Regions from separate parts of the Gordonia crocea genome, predicted to be linked through region 1. Evidence: predicted binding sites of a transcription regulator. Region 1 holds the regulator's gene; each other region holds the start of a gene.
What was found. Region 1 encodes LexA, which represses DNA repair genes until DNA is damaged. Its sites were predicted from a motif close to CGAACANNTGTTCG; they were not measured.

Region 1 (7,865 bases):
GGCCGGACGGCCGGCGCCCACGTAGGCTGGTCTGATCATGTCGCCGTCCCGCCCCTCCCGACCGCGCGGCGCCCGGCCCGGCCTGATCGAGGCGCGGCGCGCCCAGCGACCCCACCTCCATTTCCCCGACGAGCTGCCGGTCAGCGGCTGCCGCGACGAGATCGCCGCCGCACTCGCGCAGCACCAGGTGATCGTGGTCGCCGGCGAAACCGGTTCGGGCAAGACGACCCAGTTGCCGAAGATCTGTCTGGCCGCCGGACGAGGGGTGGACGGCCTCATCGGCCATACCCAACCGCGGCGCATCGCCGCCACGTCGGTGGCCGAGCGGATCGCCGAGGAGACCCGGACCGACGTCGGCGACGCGGTCGGCTATTGCGTGCGCTTCTCCGACCGGGTCGCCGACTCGACGCTGGTGAAGGTGATGACCGACGGCATCCTGCTGGCCGAGATCGCCAGCGACCCGATGCTGCGCGCCTACGACACGCTCATCATCGACGAGGCGCACGAGCGCAGCCTGAACATCGACTTCATCCTCGGCTACCTCAAGCAACTGCTGCCCCGCCGACCCGACCTCAAGGTGATCATCACCTCGGCGACGATCGAGCCCGAACGGTTCGCCCGGCACTTTGCCACCGCCACCGACAGCGTGCCGATCATCGAGGTCTCGGGGCGGACCTATCCGGTGGAACTGCGCTACCGGCCGCCGGCACCGGAGACCGAGCAAGCCGCGGCCATCGACTCCGCGGTCAGCGAGCTCTGGGCGGGGGCCACCGGCGACATCCTGGTCTTCCTGCCCACCGAGCGCGACATCAGGGAGACGGCCAAGGCACTCGCCCACCGGGAGTCGCACGGCGCCGAGATCGTCCCGCTCTACGCCCGGCTGTCCATCGCCGAGCAGCGCCGCGTCTTCACCCCGTCAAACGGGCGCCGAATCGTGTTGGCCACCAACGTCGCCGAGACCTCCCTCACCGTTCCGGGCATCCGGTACGTGGTCGACACCGGTACGGCGCGAATCTCCCGCTACTCGCCGCGCACGAAGGTCACCCGCCTTCCGGTCGAGCCCGTGTCCCAGGCCAGTGCGCGCCAGCGTGCCGGACGCTGCGGACGTGTCGCGGCCGGCGTGTGCCTGCGCCTCTACGACGAGGAGGATTTCGAGGCGCGCCCGCCCTACACCGATCCGGAGATCCTCCGCTCGAACCTGGCCGGGGTCATTCTCTCGATGGTGTCGCTGCGGCTGGGCGACATCGCCGACTTCGGTTTCGTCTCACCGCCGTCGAGCCGCGCGATCGCCGACGGTCTGGCCGAGCTGGGCGAACTCGGCGCGATCACCGTCCGACCCGACCGTGCCCCCAAGCTGACCGCCGTCGGCCGCTCGTTGGCCCGGCTGCCCATCGATCCCCGACCCGCCCGGATGCTCGTCGCCGCACACGAATTCGGCTGCGTCGCCGACGTTCTCGTGGTCGCATCGGCGCTGTCGATCCCCGATGTCCGGCTGCGTCCGGCCGACAAGCGGGAGGCCGCCGACGAGGCCCACCGTCGATTCGACGAGCCCGGCTCCGACTTCCTCTCGTTGCTGAACCTGTGGGACTACCTCGCGGAGTCGAGAAAGGCGCTGTCGGGCAACCAATTCCGCCGCCAATGCGAACGGGAGTTCCTCCACTGGACCCGTATCCGCGAGTGGCGCGACCTGCACCGACAGCTCGAGCGAACGGTGAAGGACCTCGGCTGGGGCGTCCAGCGCTCCGGGGACCGCGACCCCGACGCGGTCCACCAGGCGATCCTGGCCGGGCTCTTGTCCAACATCGCCGCACGCAAGCCCGACTCCAAGGAATACCTCGGCGCGCGGAACACCTCGCTGATGATCTTCCCGTCGTCACCGCTGGCAAAGAAACCGCCCGCCTTCCTCATGGCGGCCGAACTCATCGAGACCTCGCGCACCTATGCCAGCACCGTGGCGCGTATCGACCCGGCGTGGGCCGAGCGCCTCGCCGGCGATCTCTGCAAGCGCTCCTACAGCGAGCCGCACTGGTCGTCGCGGCAGGGGACGACCCTGGCTTACGAGCGCGTCACCCTGTTCGGCGTCACGCTCGCCGCGTCGCGCCGGGTGACCTACACCAAGATCGACCCGCCGCTGTGCCGCGAGTTGTTCCTCCGCCACGCCCTCGTCGACGGCGACTGGCGGACGCGGCACGCCTTCTTCGCCCGCAACCGCGCGTTGCTCGACGATGCGGCGGAGGTGGAGAGCCGGGCACGCCGGCGCGATCTGGTCATCAGCGCCGATCAGCTCTTCGCCTTCTACGACGCCCGGATCCCGGCCGACGTCGTCTCGGCCCAGCATTTCGACGCCTGGTGGAAGCAGGCCGCGCGCACCGAACCGGACCTGTTGGACCTGCGGGCCGAAGACGTCGTCGCACACAGCCCGGTCTCCGAGGCCGACTATCCGGGAACCTGGGCACAGGGCGAGTTGCGCCTGCGGCTGAGATACAAGTTCGCCCCCGGGGACCCCGACGACGGCGTCACCGTCGAGATCCCGCGCGACCTCGTCGACCACGTGCGCCCGGCCGGATTCGACTGGACGGTCCCGGGAATGCGCGAAGAGCTCGTGGCCGCCCTCATCAAGACGCTGCCCAAACAGATCCGCCGACTCGCCTCCCCCTCACCGCAATTCGCCGCAGCGGTGCTCGCCCGCCTCAAGCCGCGCAGTGAGCCGTTGCTCACCGGCGTGGCGCGGGAGTTGTCGGCCCTGACGCGGACGACGATCACCCCGGACACGTTCAACCTCGCGCGCATCGACGACCACCTCCAAATGAACTTCGCCCTCGTCGACGAGCGCGGCGACATCGTCGCCACCAGCCGCTCGCTGGCCCGGTTGCAACGCGACGAGGAGGCGCCCGGCGCGCGCACCGCGCCGGATCGGGTCACCGCCTCGACGTGGACGGCCGAGACTTTCGGGGATCTCGAGGAGTCGGTCTCCGCCGACATCGCCGGGCAGCGGGTGACCCGGTACCCGGGCCTCTCGCCCGTCGACGCGACGACCGTCGCATCCGCTCTTTTCCCGACCGCCCCCGCCCGCGACGCGGCCATGGTGCCGGCCGTCATCACGCTGCTCGCCGCGTCGACCCCGGCCTTGTCGAGGAAGACGGCGTCCTCGTTGAACCCGGCGCAACGGCTGGCCCTGAGTCAGCACCCCTACCCCGACCTCGACGCCCTGTTGGCCGACTGCACCCGCCGCGCCATCCGTGACTCCGTACCCACCGCCCGCGCATCCGCACTGCGCACCCCGTCGGCCTTCGCCGCGTTGCGCGCGGACCTCGCCCCGCAGATCACCGACCGGGCGCCGACCGCCTTCTTCGCGGCATTGGACGTGTTTGCGCTGGTCCCCGAGGTCCACGCGGCCATTGACTCGCGCACCGGAACGCTGGCGGCCGACGATGTCGCCGAACAGCTGGCCAACCTCGTCTTCGACGGCTTCATCGGCAGCACTCCGATCGACCGCCTCGCCGAGGTCCCCCGCTACCTTCGGGCGGCGATCATCCGACTCGAATCACTCGACACCGGTGCGGCCCGCGACCGGGACGCCCTCGCCGCCGTCGACCGCGTCATCGAACGGTGGAACCAACGGCTCCACCAGCTGCCCGAACACCGCCGCGAACCGTTCAACGACTACGCCCAGTGGATGGTTGAAGAGTTGCGCGTCGGATTGTTCGCCCAACGGCTCGGCACCGCCCATCCGGTGTCCGAAAAGCGAGTGCTCAAGGCATTCGACGCCTTCACCTGACGGAATCAGGCGCGATGGGCCTGCAGCAGGTCGATCTCGCGCTGGAAGTCGTCGAGCGACTCGAAGGACCGGTAGACCGAGGCGAAGCGCAGGTAGGCCACCTCGTCGAGATCGCGCAGCGGCCCGAGGATGGCCAATCCCACCTCGTGACTGGGTATCTCCGCCGACCCCGAGGAACGGACCGCGTCCTCCACCTGCGCAGCCAACTGGGCGAGGGCGTCCTCGTCGACCTGCCGCCCCTGGCAGGCCCGACGAACCCCCTTCATGACCTTCTCGCGGCTGAACGGCTCGGTCACCCCGTTGCGCTTGACGACGGCTAACACGGCCGACTCCACCGTGGTGAACCGGCGGCCACACTCGACACAGGAACGGCGGCGGCGGATCGCCTGCCCCTCGTCGGCAAGGCGCGAATCCACGACCTTGGTGTCTTCGTGCTTGCAGAAGGGGCAATGCATGTCCCCAACAATACCGGTGCGCCCCTCACCGGCGAACGCCGATCAGCGGTACACCGGGACGACCAGTGCCTGGCCCACGGTCAACGTCGGCGAGGTCATCGAATTGAGCGCCCGCAGCTGGTTCACCACTGCTTGTCGCGGCATGTCGGGTGCGATCCGGGCCGCGACTGCCGTCAGCGTCTCGCCGCCGCGAACATGCACAACCGACGTGGCGACCGGAGCCGGCGCCGACGCCGCCTCGTAGTTTCCGCCGACGATGGCGAACAGCCACACCAGCCCGGCCAGCGCGGCGCCCACCAGGATGGCCGCGGCGGCCTTGCGCCGGGCGAACACCCGGCTGTCCGGCGCCGGCCGTGCGACCCGCGGACGGCCATGGGCCGGTCCGGTGCACTCGCTGCCCCGGCCCGGGCGGGGTGCGGGCAGCCGCGTGTCGCGCGGCCCACGCAGCGCCCGGCCCTCCGACCGGGCGGGCCCGCGGTGCGGCTGGACCACACGCTGCCGATGGCCCGCCGCGGCGATCGGCCGCGACGTCGGAACGGCGTGGTGCGGGTGGCCCGGGCGGTACATCACCGATGCGCTCATCTTCGATCTCCTCGTTCGTACGTTCGATGCACTGATGTTCGAAGTTCTACCACGCCCGTCTGACAAAGTCTCGCGACACGTCGAACAAATGTTTGAAACTGTCGGTTTGTTTCGCTACCGTGGGGCTCAACCGAGAACAGGAGAAACCATGGCCAAGAAGAAGCCGCAGGCCGGCCTGACCGACTCACCGGCGGCCGTCGAGGCAACCCTGACCCAGCGCCAGCGCGACGTGCTGGAAGTCATCCGCAAGTCGGTCCGTGAGCGCGGCTACCCGCCGAGCATCCGCGAGATCGGCGACGCCGTCGGCCTGGTGTCGACCTCATCGGTGGCCTACCAGTTGCGCACCCTGGAGACCAAGGGCCTCCTCAAGCGCGACCCCCACCGACCACGCGCGGTGAACGTCGCGCCGGACAAGAACCAGCCGCCGCCCGGAGGCGCCGCGGCCGGGACCGACGGGATGCCCGCACCGACGTACGTGCCGGTCCTCGGACAGATCGCCGCGGGCGGCCCCATCCTCGCCGAGGAGGCCGTCGAAGACGTCTTCCCACTCCCCCGCGAACTCGTCGGGGACGGCACCCACTTCCTGTTGCGCGTCATCGGCGAATCAATGATCGACGCCGCGATCTGTGACGGCGACTGGGTGGTGGTCCGGCAGCAGAACGTCGCCGACAACGGCGACATCGTCGCCGCGATGATCGACGGCGAAGCCACCGTGAAGACGTTCAAGCGCGACGCCGACCACGTGTGGCTGATGCCGCACAACCCGCTGTTCGAGCCGATCCCCGGCGACCGCGCCGTCATCCTCGGCAAGGTCGTGACGGTGATGCGCCGGATCTGACGACCCCTCAGCCGCCGGTCCGGGTGAACTCCTCGAGTTCCCCGGCGAGCGCGGCGGGCACGCGGATCCTCATTTTCGTCCCCGTGGCGTGATGCTCGGTCGATCGGACTTCGCCGTCGGCATGGATCCGCGAGACGACGTCGCCACGGTCGAACGGCACATCGACGAAGATCTCGACGTCGTGGCGGCCCACCTCGTCGCGGACCCGGTTGAAGAGCCCGTCGAGGCCTTCCCCGGTTCGGGCGGAGATGAAGATCGCCCCCGGCAGCGCTGCCGCCAGTTCCGCGCGCGCCAGACCGTCCATCGCGTCGATCTTGTTGACCACCAACAGCTCCGGTGGCGCGGCGGCACCGTCACCACTCTCCTCGAGTACCTCGGCCAACACGGTGCGTACCGCGGCGACCTGGTCGAGCGGGAATGCCTCGGCCCCGTCGACCACGTGGATCAGCAGGTCGGCGTCGGCGACCTCCTCCAAGGTCGACCGGAAGGCCTCGACGAGTTGGGTCGGCAGGTGGCGGACGAATCCGACCGTGTCGGTGAAGACCACCTCGCGACCGTCGTCCAGGCGCGCGCGGCGTGTCGTCGGGTCCAGCGTCGCGAACAAGGCGTTCTGCACCAGGACACCCGATCCGGTCATCGCGTTGACCAGGCTCGACTTCCCGGCGTTGGTGTATCCGACGACGGTGATCGTCGGGACACCGCTGCGGTGGCGCTCGAGGCGTTTCACCGTCCGCGCGGTCTTCATCGCGCGGATCTCGCGCCGCAGCTTGGCCATCCGCTCCCGGATCCGGCGGCGGTCGGTCTCGATCTTCGTCTCACCCGGGCCGCGCAGGCCGACGCCGCCATTGCTGCCGGCGCGTCCACCGGCCTGGCGCGACATCGACTCACCCCAACCACGCAGGCGCGGCAGCATGTATTCCATCTGGGCCAGCGACACCTGCGCCTTGCCCTCACGGCTGGTGGCGTGTTGGGCGAAGATGTCCAGAATCAGCGCGGTCCGGTCGATGACCTTGACCTTCACGATCTTCTCCAGCGCGGTCAACTGCGCCGGTGTCAGCTCGCCGTCGGCGATCACGGTGTCGGCGCCCGTCGCGACGACCAAGTCGTGGAGTTCGCCGGCCTTACCCGAACCGATGTAGGTCGCCGCGTCGGGGCTGCTGCGCCGCTGGATCACGGCGTCGAGGACCTGCGACCCCGCCGTTTCGGCCAGCGCCGCCAACTCCGCCATATTCGCCTGTGCCTGTGCGGCCGTCCCCGACGTCCAGACGCCGACCAACACCACGCGTTCGAGGCGTAGCTGGCGGTACTCGACCTCGGTGACGTCGGTGAGCTCGGTGGACAGCCCCGCCACGCGCTGCAGGGATGCGCGGTCGTCGAGTGCCAGTTCGCCGGTGGTCGGGGCGGCCGATCGGGATTCGTGTTCAGTCATAGGCCTTCAATGATCGCACCGGCGCCCCGACGGGCGCACCTGGGTTTTCGGGCCGGCCCGACGAGGCTCAGCGCAGCGCCCCGTCGAACAATTCGCCCCGCGCGACGAGCCGGGACGGCCCGCGCAGCGTCGAGGACCGGCCGCCGTCGGCGATGGCCACCTCGACCCGACCGCCGGGAACCGTGATCCGCAGCAGCCCCTCGTCGCGGCCCACCGACGCCAGCAGCGCGCTCGCCGAGGCGACCAGACCGGTCCCACAACTGCGCGTTTCACCCACGCCGCGCTCGATGACCCGCATCGATGCGATCAGGGCGGCGCCGTCGTCGACGGGTTCGGTCAGCAGTTCCACGTTGACGCCCTCGGGGAAGACTCCGGCGTCGAATTGAACGCCACCGGAAAAGTCGATGGCCCCGAGCTCTCCGTGGGTGAGGCCGGGCACCACACAGGCGAGGTGCGGATTACCCAGGTCGACCGCGAGGCCCCGGTACACCCGGCCGTCGATCGTCGCCGAGGAGGTGACCCCGCGCCGGGCCGGGCCCATCGCCACGCTGACGTCGGCATCGGTGTCGCTGATCGAGTGGATCCGGACCGGTCGCGCGCCCGCGCGGGACCCGACCACGAATTCGTCGGTGTCGACCAGGCCGGCGACCCGGCAGTAGTGGGCGAAGACGCGGACCCCGTTGCCGCACATCTCGGCGATCGAGCCGTCGGCATTGCGGTAGTCCATGAACAGGTCGTCCGCCGCGATCCCCTCGCCCAGCCCGGTGAGCACACCGGCGTCGA
Region 2 (7,865 bases), 920 kb from region 1:
ACCAACGCCACCGCGAACCAGAGTCCGAGCAGGGCGAACTGGCCGAGATCGAAGACCTTCGACAACACGGGGTTGCGGTCGACGTTGCCGCCCCAAATCGCGGTCATCGCCTGCCGCGCACCCGACATCCAATTGATCCCAGTCCAGGCGGCGAAGAGCAGGCCGAGCGTACCGACCGTCGACCGCGAACGGATCGCCGAATCCATCGCTTTGGCGAGGGTCTCGCCCAAACCGCCCGGCGCGGCGTCGACGATCGTGCGACGGATGTCGTCGAGCAACTCGGGCTGGCGTGACAGGATGAAACCGGCGACGGCAAACGCCACCATCAACACGGGGACCAGCGCCATCACCGTGCGGAAACTCATCGCCGCGGCGAAGGCACCGCCATAGTGCTCGTCGTGGCGCTCCTGTGTCGCGACGACGCGGTCCAAACGGGGATATCGCTCGCGCAGCGCGGCAAACCCCTCGGTGATGGCCGTGATGAGCGCGGACACCCGGTCGACGATGCCGCGCACGACGGCCACGACCGTGTCGACGACGACGGCGATCGGTGGGGGTAGCGAAGCCATGGGCCAATCGTCGCAGACGCTACGACGACGCGGGCGCGAGGAACCCGACCTTGTCGTAGACGTCGCTCAGGGTCGTCGCGGCGATGGCCCGGGCCTTGTGCGCACCGGCCGCGAGGATGGCATCGAGATGGTCCGTGTCGGCGAGCAGTTCGTCGACCTTGCCGCGCAGCGGGGTGACGAAGTCGCTGAGCACCTCGGCGGTCTCGACCTTGAGGTGGCCGTACTGCTTTCCCTCGTACGAGGCGACCAGCTCGTCGATCGACCGGCCGGTCAGCGCCGACTGGATGGTCAGCAGGTTTGAGACGCCGGGCTTGTTCTCCCGGTCGAAAGCGACGACGGAATCGCTGTCGGTGACGGCCGACCGGATCTTCTTCGCCGAGCGCTTCGGCTCGTCGAGCAGGTTGATGAGCCCGGCGTCGGAGTCGGCGGACTTGCTCATCTTCGCCGTCGGGTTCTGCAGGTCGTAGATCTTCGCGAACTCTTTGACGATGTACGCGTCGGGCACGGTGAAGGTCTCGCCGAAGCGGGTGTTGAACCGGTTGGCCAGGTCCCGGGTCAGTTCGAGGTGCTGGCGCTGGTCCTCGCCGACCGGTACCGAATCGACCTGGAAGGCAAGGATGTCGGCCGCCATCAGGATGGGATAGGTGAAGAGGCCGACGGCGGCCCCCTCGGTCCCCTGCCTGGCCGCCTTGTCCTTGAACTGCGTCATGCGGCTGGCCTCGCCGAAGCCCGTGATGCAGGACAGCACCCACGTCAGCTGGGCGATCTCGGGAACGTGCGACTGCACATAGATCGTCGACTTGGCCGGGTCGACGCCGAGTGCCAACAACTGGGCAACGCTGCGCCGAGTCCGATCCCGCAGGGCTGCCGGATCAGTGGGAACGGTGATCGCGTGCATGTCGGGGATGAAGTAGAAGGCGTCGTCGAAATCATCCTGCAGCGCCACCCACTGCTTCACCGCGCCCAGGTAGTTGCCGAGGTGGAAGGAGTCGCTGGTCGGCTGGATTCCTGACAGCACCCGCGCACGTCGGGCGGGTACTTGTGTGCGCTCGTCAGTCATGGCCTCCAGTCTTTCAGACGAGGAGACGAACATCAGAACGGGGCGCGCGGCGGGGTTGCCGAGCACAATTTCTGCGCCTGTCAGAGATCGCGGGTATACTGAACACCAGTTCGATAATTGGAGTGTTTACGCAGTTCAGAGGAGGTGGATCCGATGACCGATACGACCCCGGTGTTGCCGGATTCGCCGGTGGAGTTGCTGGCGTTGATCGAGGCCGCCCAACACCGACTGACCACCGCGGTCTGGGCCGCCGAAACCGAGGACGACCTGTTGGCCGCGGCACGCACCCTCGAACGCACCCGCTGCCGCACCGAAGCCATCGACGCCCAATTGTTCACCGAAATCAACGACCGCTGCGCCTACGCCCGCGACGGCTTCACCCACCCGATGACCTGGCTGGCCAAAGGCCTGCGGCTGGGACGGCCCGAGGCCAAGAAGCGCTATCGGCGGGCGGAGAAGATCGCCCGGCTGACCTCTCCGACCGGGCAGACTCTAGATCCGCGGTTCCCGGCCACCGCTACCGCCATTGCTGATGGGGCGATCAGCGGGGCTCATGTCGATGAGATCCGTGATGTTATGCGCCGCCTGCCCTGGCGCCTGGCCGCCGACGTGATCGAACAGGCCGAGATCAATCTGGCTGCGATGGCCGGGGAGTTGACCCCGCAGGAGCTGCGCAAGGCCGGGATCGCATTGTTGGCCTATCTGGATCCGGATGGGGCCTTGTCGGATGAAAAAGACCGGCGCCGCCAGCGTTCGCTGCACCTGGGGCCGCAGGATCAACAGTTGATGTCGAAACTGACCGCCAACCTCACCCCCGCACTGCGCGCCAAGTTCGAGTTGGTCCTGGCGAACTGGGCCGCACCGGGTATGAACAATCCCGCCGATGAGCCCGCCGAGCGGCTGCACGGGTCGATCGGCGACCATGATCCTGATGATCCGAAACTCGCTGAGGCTCGTCAGCGTGATCACCGCGATACCGAACAGCGCAACCACGACGCCTTCGAAGCACTGTGCGACTATGTGACCGGTCACGGCGGCCTGGGCCCGGCCAGAAAGATCCCCGGCCAAATGATCATCACCGCGAGCGTGGCCGATCTCAAGGCCGGTTGTGGTCACGCGATCACCACCACCGGCACCCTGATCCCGATCAGCGAACTCATCGAGGTAGCCGCGCACTTCGACCCGCAGCTGGTCGTGTTTCAAGACCACACCCGCGAAATCCTCTATCACGGGCGGGCCAAGCGCGCCGCCACCTTCGCCCAGCGCTGCGCCCTGTTCGCCCGCGACCGCGGCGACAGCAATCCCGACTCCGATGTGCCGTTCATTTTCAATGAAATGCATCATCTGCCCGACTGGGCCAAAGGCGGAGCCACCGATATCGACAAACTGACCCCCACCACCGGTAGGAACAATCGAGCCGTTGGAGACAAGCCGTTGCAATGGGAGACGATCTACCAACGCCACGGACCCCACACCGGGCGCGTCGCCTGGAGACTGCGCTGCCACAACGGCCAAGCCGGCACCAGCCGCATCAACCAAACCCACCACGCCGACGACCTGGCCCGCGACACCATCGCGCGCATCCGAACCCGCAGCGAGCCAGAACCCACAAGCGAGGCCGCGACCAGCGACAGCGACGCCGACCCACCCTTGTCGCCCATCGAAAACCGACTCTGCACCCGCCTCGGCTACACCACCCTCTGACACCCCTTGAGCTCCAGCCGGGATGGCCGCTGCTCTACTCGAAGACGGTGGTAACAGCGCTGTGGTCCGACCAGCGCAGGTTGTAGGCGGCCGGCCGGTGCACATGGGACGTCGACGCCCGACCCGCCAACCCCGGGGTCACCAGGTGGTAGTCGATCCGCCAGCCGGCGTCGTTGTCGAAGGATTTCCCCCGCCACGACCACCAGCTGTAGGGGCCGGGCACATCACCGACGAGGGAGCGCGTGACGTCGACCCAGCCGTCATCGAGCAACCCGGCCACCCACTCGCGCTCGTGCGGGAGGAAGCCGGGGCTGCGGCGGTTGGTCTTGAACGCTTTGATGTCGTTCTCGGCGGGCGCAATGTTCCAGTCGCCGCCGACGACCGCGTGGCGGTCCGATGCCAGCAGGCCCCGCAGATAGGTGCCGAACTCGTCGAGGAAGCGTTTCTTCTCGGCGAACTTACGGGCGTCGGTCTCGGTCGCGGTGGAGGTCTGGTCCGGATCCACCGCCCCCTTGGGCAGATACAGACTGCCGGCGGTCAGCCCACCGGCCAGATCGGGCAGGTCCACCTCGATGTAGCGGCCCAGTGCGTCGAACTCATCGCTGCCGAACCCGACGCGCACCGCCGCGGGCGCTACGCGGGTCAAGAGCCCCACGCCCGCGTGGCCCTTCACCGTCGACTCAGCCATGCTCAGGTGCCAGCCCTCGTCGAGGGCCGGCGCCAATGCTTCCTCGGCCTGCTCGAGCGAAGCCCGGATCTCTTGCAACGCAACGACATCCGAATCAAGCTCGGCCAGCCACGGAAGGATCCCGAGGTTCTCCTCGGAACGCGACTTGGCCGCCGCGCGAATACCGTTGACGTTGACCGTCGTTACCGAAATGCTCACCCGGCCACGGTAGCCGGTGGCAGCGGTCAGGCCTTGAGCGCCTTCGCCAGATTCTCGTCGAGGGTCGCGAGGAACTCCTCGGTGGTCTGGTAAGCCTGGTCGCCGCCGACGAGCAGGGCCAGGTCCTTGGTCATCTTGCCCGACTCGACGGACTTGATGATGACGTCCTCGAGGGTGTTGGCGAACTCGCGCACCTCGGGGGTGTTGTCGAGCTTGCCGCGATGGTCGAGGCCACGGGTCCAGGCGAAGATCGACGCGATCGGGTTGGTCGACGTCGGCTTGCCCTGCTGGTGCTGCCGGTAGTGGCGGGTCACGGTGCCGTGGGCGGCCTCGGCCTCACAGGTCTTGCCGTCCGGGGTGAGCAGGACGGAGGTCATCAGGCCCAGCGAGCCGTAGCCCTGCGCGACGGTGTCGGACTGCACGTCACCGTCGTAGTTCTTACACGCCCAGACATAGCCGCCCTCCCACTTCAGGCTGGAGGCCACCATGTCGTCGATCAGGCGGTGCTCGTAGTGCAGACCGGCGGCATCGAATTCGCTCTTGAACTCGGAGTCGAAAACCTGCTGGAAGATGTCCTTGAACGCACCGTCGTATGCCTTGAGGATGGTGTTCTTGGTCGACAGGTACACCGGGTAGTTGCGCTGCAGGCCGTAGTTGAACGAGGCGCGCGCGAAGTCCTCGATGGACTTGTTGAAGTTGTACATACCCATCACGACCCCGCCCTCTTCGGGGATCTTGACGATCTCGTGCTCGATCGGCTCGGAGCCGTCGTCGGGCGTGTAGGTGATGGTGACGGTGCCGGCGCCGGGCACCTTGAAGTCGGTGGCGCGGTACTGGTCGCCGAAGGCGTGACGGCCGACGACGACCGGCTTGGTCCAGCCCGGCACCAGGCGGGGCACGTTCGAGATGAGGATGGGCGCACGGAAGATGGTGCCGCCGAGGATGTTGCGGATCGTCCCGTTGGGCGAGCGCCACATCTTCTTCAGGCCGAACTCCTCAACGCGGGCCTCGTCGGGGGTGATCGTCGCACACTTCACGCCGACGCCGTGCTTCTGGATGGCGTGGGCGGCGTCGACGGTGACCTGGTCGTCCGTCGCGTCGCGGTGCTCGATGCCCAGGTCGTAGTAATCGAGGTTGACGTCGAGATAGGGGTGGATGAGCCGCTCTTTGATGAACTGCCAGATGATTCGAGTCATCTCGTCGCCGTCGAGCTCGACGACCGTTCCCTCGACCTTGATCTTGCCCATGTGGCTGGTGCCCTCCTCGGCATCGGGCGCAGGTTGTGTCTGCGATGTCTGGCGTCAGGTTCGGGGCGCGGGTTTCGCGACGCCGACCTGCATTAAGTCAAACCTAGTACGCCCGCGGTCTGTACCGCGCGGGTGAACAAACATAACGGCCGTACTGTTTGGATAGTCTACCCGGCGGCACTGTTGCGCCCATCACTGGCTCCCCTCCGTCTCCGGCCGCGTCGCGGCACGTTTCCCACCGCTTCTCCCCGAATCGTCGCGACCCGACGATTCGGCGCGATGACACCCACATTTCGCCCAGATGACGGACTTCGCACCGCCCCGACCTGCATCGATGAGAGACAACGGCCCCCTGCATCATTGCTGGAACTCCCACCCGGGGAGGCCCTGCACCCTGAGGAGGATCGACATGACTGACGGCCACGGACAAATAACGCTGCGCTTTCTCGCGGCCCCGACCGACACCGCGTCGCTGGGCGGAGCCGTGCGCGGCGGGCGCCTGCTCAACTGGATCGACAAGGCCGCCTACGCCTGTGCTGCGGCGTGGTCGGGCGGCTACTGCGTCACCGCCTACGTCGGCAACGTCCGGTTCTCCCGGCACGTCTCGGCCGGCGACCTGGTGGAGGTGGCCGCACGCGTCGTCTACACCGGATCGTCGAGCATGCATTTGATGTGCACCGTCTCCTCGGCCGACCCGTGCACCGGCGAGTTCCGCGAAGTCAGCGACTGCCTGGTCGTCTTCGTCGCCCTCGACGAGCAGCGCCGCCCCCGCCCGGTGCCGCAGTGGCGCCCGACGACGATGGGCCAGATCGCCGACGCCGAGGCCGCCATCGCCCGGATCGGCCTGCGCAAGCGGATCGAACGGGAACTCGCCTCGGCCACCTACAGTGCCGCCGGTACCGCCCCGCGCGCGACCATGAAGTTCCTCGCCGCCCCCACCGACGTCAACTGGGGCGGCAACGCCCACGGCGGCCGCATCATGGAGTGGATGGACGAGGCGGCCTACCTGTGCGCCGCTCAGTGGGCCGCGGGCGACTGCGTATCCGCCTATGTCGGCGGCGTGCGGTTCTACGCCCCGGTCCACATCGGCGACATGGTCCGCACCCGGTCTCGCCTGTTGCACACCGGTCGCCAAACCATGCACATCGGCGTGGAGATGAGCGCCGCCGACCCGCGCACCGGTGTCTTCCGCGAGACCGGCCACGCGATCGCCATCGTCGCGGCCATTGACGCCGCCGGCGATGCCACCGACGTCCGGCCGTGGCACCCCGTCGACGACGAGGACATCGCCCTCGACGCCCACGCCCGCGAACTCATCCGGCTACGACGCGAGGTCCCCCGCGCGCCGCTGCACGTGCACTAGTTCTGGGTGCTCGGCGTCGAACCCTGATTCTGGGCGCCGAACCCGAAGCCGCCCGAGTTGCCGGACGGCGACCACGACGGTCCGCCGGACCCGCCGCGGTTGCCCCCGCCGTTGCCGTACCGCGGACTGGAGTCGGTGTTACCCGACTGCGGCGAGGCACCCTCGCCGCCGGTGGGCGGCTCCCACGGCCGGGATTGCGGCGAGGACGGCTGCTGGTATCGCTGCTGGTATCGAGGAGTCGGCGGCTGGTACTGCTGGGCCGGCGGGCTCTGCGGCGTCGTCTGCCCCTGCTCGGCAGGTTGATTCTGCTGGGCCGGTTGATTCTGCTGGGCCGGTTGATTCTGCTGGGCTGTATTACCCTGCGTTCCGAACTGCTGCGCGGGCCACCGATGGGGCCGCACGCCGTCACCGGCGTTGGTAGCGGCCCCACTCGGCGACGTGAACGGCGCTCCCGCCGACGAAGTGCCTCGTCGCTTCGCAGCGAACCCGGAGAACGTAGTCGACTTCTGCCCAGTCGCCACGCTGTTGGACTCCGCCAGCTGATTCACCTTCGACGCGTCGACAGTGGCGATCGCGGACTTGAATACCGCCTCCTGTCCGGTTGTCGTGCCATTGCCCGTGACGTTCTGGGTCGTGATTGGCGCAGGGAAGACCGTGAACGGGTTCGACGATGCCGAATCGCCCGGGATGTGACCCAAATTCTGCACCGTGGTCACCCACGAACCCTGGAAGATGTCCGCTCCACCCACGAGCTGACTCACCCTGTTGCCCCAGTAGATCGTTCCGTTGATCGGCACCAGCAAGATGCTGGCGAGGCTGCGCGCAAGGCTGGTCGCACCGTTCACAAACTGCGTCGTATCGCCGGAGATCGCCGGCACGATTCCCCCGACCAGATCGACAAAGGTGAACGCATCCGGCAGGTACCCGCCGGCGTTGTAGGTGATGTAGGGCAATTGCGGCAGCGCGCTGTATACGAGGTTGATGATGGGCTGCACACTCGAGATCCCGATATCGGGAAGAACCGAGTTGGCATTCA
Region 3 (7,865 bases), 590 kb from region 1:
CTCCCGAAATCGGCAACCTGCCGCGCCGGGGAGTGCAGCACAGGGTCTCCCCAACGAGAAATGGGGCGAGGCGCACCGAGGCGCAGGAGTTCGGCTACAGGCACGTGTTCATGGTGCGCTGCGGTCGGGTTTGCGTCAAACGTCCGGATCGTCCGCGAGCAGTTCTTGAACCGGAGGTCGTTCTACTGTCCGACGCGCTGGCGGTCACCCGTTCCGAAGGCGCTGGGAGGCTTGCCGGTCCAGCGGGTGAACGATCTGCTGAATGCCTCTGAGCTGGTGTAGCCCAGGCGAACCGCAGTCTCGGACACAGTGAGGTTCAAGACGCCCAGCATGTCGATCGCCAGGGTGCAGCGGGTCTCTTCTTGCAGCTTGCGGAAGCTGCTTCCCTCGTCGGTGAGTCGTCGGCGCAGAGTCCGGCCGTCCATGTTCAGTTTCGCGGCAATCGCGCCCGCGGTGGGTGCGTCATGGATCTCCTGCACGAGGATGGCTCGGATCTTGGCGGCCAGCGGACCGCGCTCGAGTCGATGCTGCAAGAGGTCCAGGCATTGCTGCTCGCACATCGCAGCGGTCGCCGGATCCGGCATCGCCATCGGCTCGCCGAGAAGGTCGAGTGGAAAGGTCAGTTCGGTAACCGGACGGTCCGCGACGATCCGCACCTCTCGTACCGGATCGTGCGCGAGGTCCGTCAGCATCTCGGTGATGCCGTCGACCAAGAGCGCTGTGCGGTCGGCCGGAAGCGCCAGCTCCAGTCGGGTTTCGCCAAGGCGGTCGACCAGTTGCGGGCTCAAGCATCGCAAGACGATCACACCGAAGATGATGACGATGTCGCGCTCGAGCAGAAAGTTGCGAACGTCCGCAGGAAGGTCGGTGTGGCCGAACGTTATCCGCCCGGTCGTCGACGTGAGGCTGGCCGTGATGTCGATGAAGCGATTACCGACTTGCGCGGTCCGTAGTGCGATTTGAAGTGCCTCACCCGCGGTGGAACTGCTGAGCATAGCGGGGGCGGGTGCGGTTGAGACGGATAGGCGATTTCGACTCAAGGCGGGTTGTGGGATTCGCACCCTTCTCTCGCATCACACAACAGACGAACATATGTACTAAGCTAGGTGGCACACCGCGTTGGTAGGAGGGGTCAATTGAACACCGTTGAGCTTGCCGATCTGGCCGTCCTGCTGGCCGACGATCTGGCCCCCGCGGCGACCGAATCCGGGGGCGGATTGGGGTCGCTGTTGGCGTCGGCGGAACCGATCGCCGACGACGCCGACCTGCTGGCCGTCATGGTGGCCGGGTTTCGGCTGTCGACGATCGGGGACTATCTCATGGCTGCTGCCGCATCTCGCCCGCGAGGTGCGCGACGGGGACCTGTCCCTCGAGCACGCCGACGCCGTGATCCGCGGTATCGCCCACGTCGACTCCCGCATGGAAGTCGAGGGGTTCGAGGCTGTCAAGGGCAGCGTGGCGACGACCCTGCTGGCTCATGCCCGGATGGATTCGCCGGCCCAAGTGGCGGCCAAGGCCAGGGAACTGGCCCACGGATTGGCGTCGAACCATCCGCCCGCGGTGCCGGCCGCCAACAACCACGACCTCAACGAGGCGTCGGTGACCGTCACCGACGAAGGGCGCGTCGCACTCTCGGCAGATCTGGATCAGGTGTCCGGGGAAAAGGTTCTCGTTGCGCTGGACGCCTTGTCCCGACCGATTTCCGCACCCGACGGGAGCCGCGACCCGCTCGCGGTCTCGTCGGCTGGCCGACGGGTTGGTGGAGATGGTCGAGGCTTACCTCTCCCGACCCGACCGGCCCACGTCGAGTGGGATCGTCCCTCACATCAACCTCACGGTGCCGCTGCCTGTCTTGGTGCCCGACAGTCCGGCCGCCCTGGTGGAGGGCCCAGAGAGCCCGGACGCCGTGGCTCGCCTGGGGTTCACCGGCGCCGTCTCACCCCAAGCCGCTCGCGAATTGTGCTGCGGGGACAACGAGTTGGCCGCGATTGTGATGGCCGACGGGGTGCCGCTGTCGATCAGTGCCAACCAGCGCCTGGCCACCGGGCCGGTGAGGGCAGCCCTCAACGCCCGAGACCACGGCTGCCAGTTTCCCGGCTGCGGCCGGCCCACCTCGTGGGCGCATGCGTATCACATCAAAGAGTGGGCCGAGGGTGGCGAAACGGTGTTGGAGAACCTGTGCCTGTTGTGCGCCTTCCACCACCACACCGCCGTGCACGCCCAAGGCTGGCAGGTCCGCATCGGATCCGATGGCCACCCCTGGTTCCAAGCTCCTGAAGGAGGTGAGTGGATGCCCTGCCACCACCGACGCAGCACAGGCCTGACCTTGGCAGCCTGACAGCTCTGTCCATCCATCCGCAGCAGCCGTCCATTCACAACAGCGCAGCACTTTCGGCCTACGGGTCTCACCTGTCCTTTGAGACTCTTGTCCTTTGAGAACTTCATATGGCGACGGCCGGCCTCGGCTGACACTTCGACCTCCGTTGATACTCCGACGGTGGCGGACTGCGACGGTGGTGAAAACTCCGGCGGTGTTGAATGGAGTCATGACAGAACTCTGGGTACAGCGCACCGGATCGCGCCGCTACGTCGGCCAGAGCTCGCGCGGGGCGAGCGTGCAGATCGGGTCGGAGGACGTCGAGGGGGTCTTTACCCCCGGTGAACTGTTGAAGATCGCGTTGGCAGCGTGCAGCGGAATGTCCTCCGACGTCACGCTGGCCCGTCGGCTCGGTGACGACTACGACGCGACGGTGCGCGTGAGCGGTGCCGCCGACCGAGAGACGGAGACCTACCCCGTCCTCGACGAGGTGCTCGAAATCGACCTGTCCGAGTTGGATCCGGAGGCCGCGCAACGCCTGCTGGTCGTGGTCGAGCGCGCGATCGACCGGGTCTGCACTGTCGGGCGGACCCTCAAGGCCGGTACCCAGGTCAACCTGACCATCGAGACGGACTGATTGCCGCGTGTCCGCCGAACGGTTGAGCGCCTTCGTCCACGGCCATGTCCAGGGCGTGGGTTTCCGCTGGTCGACGCGGTCGAGGGCGTTGGAGCTGGGCCTGGTCGGCTACGCCGCCAATCTCGCCGACGGACGGGTCCACGTGGTGGCCGAAGGGCCGCGCGAGGACCTCGACGCACTGTTGGGATTCCTGCACGGACCCGACACCCCGGGCCGCGTCGACACCGTCGTCGAAAGATTCGAGCAGGCGCGTGGCGACTTGCGCGGATTTGTCGAGCGTTGAGTAGGTAGTCTGTACCGTCGTGCATCTGAAATCCCTCACCCTTAAGGGCTTCAAGTCGTTTGCGTCGGCCACGACGCTGCGATTCGAGCCCGGGATCACCGCCGTGGTGGGCCCCAACGGGTCGGGGAAGTCCAACGTCGTCGACGCCCTCGCCTGGGTGATGGGCGAGCAGGGTGCCAAGACGCTGCGCGGCGGCAAGATGGAAGACGTCATCTTCGCCGGCACCTCCGGCCGCCCGCCGCTGGGCCGTGCCGAGGTGACCCTCACGATCGACAACTCCGACGGCGCGCTGCCGATCGAGTACTCCGAGGTGTCGATCACCCGGCGCATGTTCCGCGACGGTGCCGGCGAATACGAGATCAACGGCGAGTCCTGCCGCCTCATGGACGTGCAGGAACTGCTCAGCGACTCCGGCATCGGCCGCGAGATGCACGTCATCGTCGGGCAGGGGCGCCTGGCCGCCATCCTCGAATCCCGCCCGGAGGACCGGCGCTCCTTCATCGAAGAGGCCGCCGGCGTCCTCAAGCACCGCAAGCGCAAAGAAAAGGCGGTCCGCAAGCTCGACTCGATGCAGGCCAACCTCGCCCGGCTGAGCGACCTCACCAGCGAACTGCGCCGCCAGCTCAAGCCGCTGGGCCGCCAGGCCGAGGTGGCGCGGCGGGCCGCGACGGTACAGGCCGACCTGCGCGACGCCCGGCTGCGATTGGCCGCCGACGACCTGGTGCACCGCCGGGCCGAGATGGCCGAGCAGTCGCAACTCGAGGACACCATCCGCCGCCAGCAGACCGAGGTCGCCGCCGCCCTCGACGCCGCCACCGCCCAACTCGCCGCCCGCGAGTCCCAGCTGGCCGAGATCGAGCCGGCCGCCCAGACCGCGAGCCAGGGCTGGTTCCGGCTGTCCGCGCTGGCCGAGCGCGTGGACGCCACCATCCGCGTCGCGGCCGAGCGCAGCCGCCACCTGGCCACCCCGACGACGGTCGCCACCGGCCCCGACCCCGACGAGCTCGACGCCCAGGCGCAGCGCGCCGCCGAGCAGGAGGCACAGCTCGCCACCCAGGTCGAGCAGGCCGGGGTCGCGCTCGAAACGGTCAAGACCGGCCTCTCCGCCGCCGAGGAGCAGGCCGCCGCCGTCGAACGCGCCCACGCCGCCGCCATCGCCGCCGTCGCCGACCGTCGCGAGGGACTGGCCCGCCTGGAGGGCGAGGTCGCGAACCTGACCACCCGCGCCGACTCGGTCGACGCCGAGACCGCGCGCCTGACCGCGGCGATCGAGGCCGCCGCCCAGCGTGCGGAGAAGGCGCAGACCGAGATGGACGCCGTCTCGGCCTCGGTGGCCGAGATGGAAACCGCCGAGCAGGGACTCGACGAGCACCATGAGCGCTGGACCGCCGCGGCCACCGCCGCCGACGAGCGGGTCGATCTGCTGCGTGCGCAGGAGCGCGAGGCCGAGCAGAAGATCGCGTCACTGACCGCCCGCATCGAGGCGCTGGCCGTCGGGTTGGAGCGCAACGACGGCGGGGCGTGGCTGCTCGAGCATGCCGAGGAGGGCCTGCTCGCCCCGGTGTCTGATCTCCTCACCGTCGACGCCGGGTTCGAGACCGCGGTGGCCGGTGCGCTCGGACCGGCCGTCGACGCCATTGCAACGGTCGACGCGCTGGCAGCTGCCCAAGCACTCACCGCCCTGAAGGCGGGCGACGGGGGCCGGGCCGCCCTGCTCGTCGGGGGACTGCGCCCGCTGCCCGAACCGGGCGGGGCGACACTGCCCGCCGGTGCGCGCTGGGCCCGTGCGGTGATCGCCTGCCCGCCGTCGATCCGCGGCGCCGTCGACGCGCTGCTCGACGGCGTGGTCGTGCTGAGCACCGGCCTCGACGATGCGCCGGCGGTCGCGAGCCGCCTGGTGGCCGACCACCCGGAGCTGACCGTGGTCACCGCCGACGGCGATCGGATCGGCGCGGCCACCGTCGAGGGCGGCTCGTCGCGCCGCACGTCGAGCCTCGAAGTGCAGTCGGCGATCGACGCGGCGACGGCCGAACTCGCCAAGGCCAACCGCACCGCCGAGGAACTGGGCGCCGCCCTTTCGGGTGCGTTGACCGAACAGTCCGATCGCCGGGAGGCCGCCGACGAGGCGCTGGCCGCGCTGCACGAATCGGATTCCTCGCTGGGAGCGGCCTACGAGCACCTGGCCCGACTGGGACAGGACATCCGGGCGGCGAAGGACGAGGCGGACCGGCTGACCCGGCAGCGCCAACTCGCCGAGACCGGCCACGCCGAAACCGTCGAGAAGCTGGCCGCCCTGTCCGAGCGGCTGCGCCTCGCGCGGGAGGAACCGACCGACGACGGTCCGGCCGCCGGCGTCGACGACGACAAGAGGTCGCAGGCCGCCCAGGCGGTCGCCGCCGCGCGCACCGCCGAGGTCGAGGCCCGACTCGCCCTGCGCACCGCCGAAGAGCGGTTGGCCTCGGTGCGCGGCCGCGCCGACAGCCTGCGGCGCTCGGCCCGCCAGGAGCGCGAATCCCGGGAACGGGCCCGTCGCGCCGATGCGACCCGTCGGCACGCGGCGTCGGTGGCCGCCGCCGTCGCCGAGTCGGGGGAGCGCGTCGCGGCCCGGTTGGCGCAGGCCGTGGAGCGCGCCCAGGCCGCCCGCGACCACCTCGAATCCGTCCGGGCACAGCAGACCGCCGGCGCCGCCGAACTGAAGACCCAGGTCGGCCAGCTGACCGCGCAACTCGACGGGCTGCGCGACGCCGTGCACCGCGACGAGATGGCCAAGGCGCAGGCCGCGATGCGCATCGAGCAGCTCGAGGAACAGATCGCCGAGCAGTTCGCGGTCAACCCCGAAGACCTGATCGCCGAATACGGCCCGGACGTCCCGATGCCGCCGTCGGCGCTGGAGATCGCCGAGTACGAGGACGCGAAGGCGCGCGGCGAGCTCGTCGTCGCCCCGGCCCCGATGCCCTATGACCGCGCCACCCAGGAACGCCGGGCCAAGCAGGCGCAGAAAGACCTCAACACCCTGGGCAAGGTGAACCCGCTGGCGCTCGAGGAGTTCGCGGCGCTGGAGGAGCGCTACAACTTCCTCTCCGCCCAGCTCGAGGACGTCAAGGCCGCCCGTGCCGACCTGCTGCAGGTCGTCGACGACGTCGACGCCCGCATCCTCGAGGTGTTCACGCAGGCCTATGCCGACGTCGAGCGCGAGTTCTCCGGGGTGTTCGGCCGGTTGTTCCCCGGCGGCGAGGGACGCCTGGTGCTCACCGACCCGTCGGACATGCTGACCACCGGCGTCGAGGTCGAGGCCCGCCCGCCCGGCAAGAAGGTCAAGCGGCTCTCCCTGCTGTCGGGCGGCGAGAAGTCGTTGACCGCGGTCGCGATGCTGGTCGCGATCTTCCGTGCGCGCCCGTCCCCGTTCTATGTGATGGACGAGGTCGAGGCCGCCCTCGACGACACCAACCTGCAGCGGCTCATCGGGTTGTTCGAGGAGCTGCGCGAACGGTCGCAGCTGATCGTCATCACCCACCAGAAACCTACGATGGAAGTGGCCGACGCCCTCTACGGCGTCAGCATGCGCGGCGACGGCATCACCCAGGTGATCTCGCAGCGGATGCGCGGACAGAACCTCGTCGGCGCACAAACCACCACCGCAACGGCCGACGCGGCCGAATAGGGAGCAGTCTTGGAAACTCCGATCATCATCGGAATCGTTGTCGTCGTCGTGCTGGTGGCGGTCCTGGCCCTCGGCCTGGTCCTGGCGCGCCGCCGCCGGGTGTCGCTCGGGTCGTCGACCGACAAGGCCGTCGAATCCGCGCGGGAGGGCGGCTACCAGACCCAGGCCGGTTTCAGCTTCGGCCAGGGCGGCACGGCAACCCTGGAACCGGAAACCCTGGAACCGGCGCCGGTGGAGCCGGACCGGGCTGATACGACCGAGGCGGTCCAGACGGCAGAGTCCGACGCAAAGCCGGCCGAGCCGGTCAAGACAGTGGACACCGCGGAGCCCGAGCTCGACGAGATCGCCCCCACCGCGGGACGCCTGGGGCGGCTGCGCGGCCGCCTGGCCCGGTCGCAGGGGGCGCTGGGCAAGAGCATGCTCGGATTGTTGGGCGGCGGAAACCTCGACGAGGACTCCTGGGAGGAGATCGAGGACACCCTGCTGATGGCCGACGTGGGTACCCCGGCGACGCTGGCGATCACCGACAAGTTGCGGGGCGAGCTGGCCGCGCAGACCGTCCGCAGCGCCGACGAGGCCCGGTCGCTGCTCACCCGCGTACTCACCGAGCAGCTGCACCCCGAACTCGACCGCTCGGTCAAGGCGCTGCCGCACGACGGCCGGCCCGCCGTCGTCCTCGTCGTCGGCGTCAACGGCACCGGCAAGACGACGACCACCGGCAAGCTGGCCCGCGTCCTCGTCGCCGACGGTCGGCGCGTGCTGCTCGGGGCCGCCGACACCTTCCGGGCCGCCGCCGCCGATCAGCTGCAGACCTGGGGCGAGCGCGTGGGTGCCGACACCGTCCGGGGCAAGGAGGGCGCCGACCCGGCGTCGGTCGCCTTCGACGCGGTCAGCACCGGCATCGACACCGGTGTCGACGTGGTCATCGTCGACACCGCGGGCCGCCTGCACACCAAAACCGGCCTGA

Region 2: the regulator LexA is predicted to act here: its motif matches at 1,729-1,742, upstream of nbrcactino_RS06650 (DUF222 domain-containing protein).
Region 3: the regulator LexA is predicted to act here: its motif matches at 1,644-1,657, upstream of nbrcactino_RS18155 (HNH endonuclease signature motif containing protein).

The regions. Positions count from the first base shown of each region.
Region 1 covers NZ_BJOU01000001.1:2,317,425-2,325,289, forward strand. The annotation lists gene hrpA (ATP-dependent RNA helicase HrpA) at 38-3,778, shown strand; gene nrdR (transcriptional regulator NrdR) at 3,784-4,233, opposite strand; gene nbrcactino_RS18195 (LysM peptidoglycan-binding domain-containing protein) at 4,276-4,815, opposite strand; gene lexA (transcriptional repressor LexA) at 4,964-5,653, shown strand; gene hflX (GTPase HflX) at 5,661-7,082, opposite strand; gene dapF (diaminopimelate epimerase) at 7,150-7,865, opposite strand, start outside.
Region 2 covers NZ_BJOU01000001.1:1,398,699-1,406,563, reverse strand. The annotation lists gene nbrcactino_RS06660 (YhjD/YihY/BrkB family envelope integrity protein) at 1-569, opposite strand, end outside; gene trpS (tryptophan--tRNA ligase) at 589-1,629, opposite strand; gene nbrcactino_RS06650 (DUF222 domain-containing protein) at 1,783-3,333, shown strand; gene nbrcactino_RS06645 (exodeoxyribonuclease III) at 3,368-4,219, opposite strand; gene nbrcactino_RS06640 (NADP-dependent isocitrate dehydrogenase) at 4,246-5,466, opposite strand; gene nbrcactino_RS06635 (acyl-CoA thioesterase) at 5,876-6,829, shown strand; gene nbrcactino_RS06630 (PE-PPE domain-containing protein) at 6,826-7,865, opposite strand, start outside.
Region 3 covers NZ_BJOU01000001.1:1,726,516-1,734,380, forward strand. The annotation lists gene def (peptide deformylase) at 1-104, opposite strand, end outside; gene nbrcactino_RS08135 (helix-turn-helix domain-containing protein) at 183-995, opposite strand; gene nbrcactino_RS18350 (hypothetical protein) at 1,476-1,610, opposite strand; gene nbrcactino_RS18155 (HNH endonuclease signature motif containing protein) at 1,766-2,338, shown strand; gene nbrcactino_RS08145 (OsmC family protein) at 2,547-2,954, shown strand; gene nbrcactino_RS08150 (acylphosphatase) at 2,962-3,237, shown strand; gene smc (chromosome segregation protein SMC) at 3,257-6,898, shown strand; gene ftsY (signal recognition particle-docking protein FtsY) at 6,908-7,865, shown strand, end outside.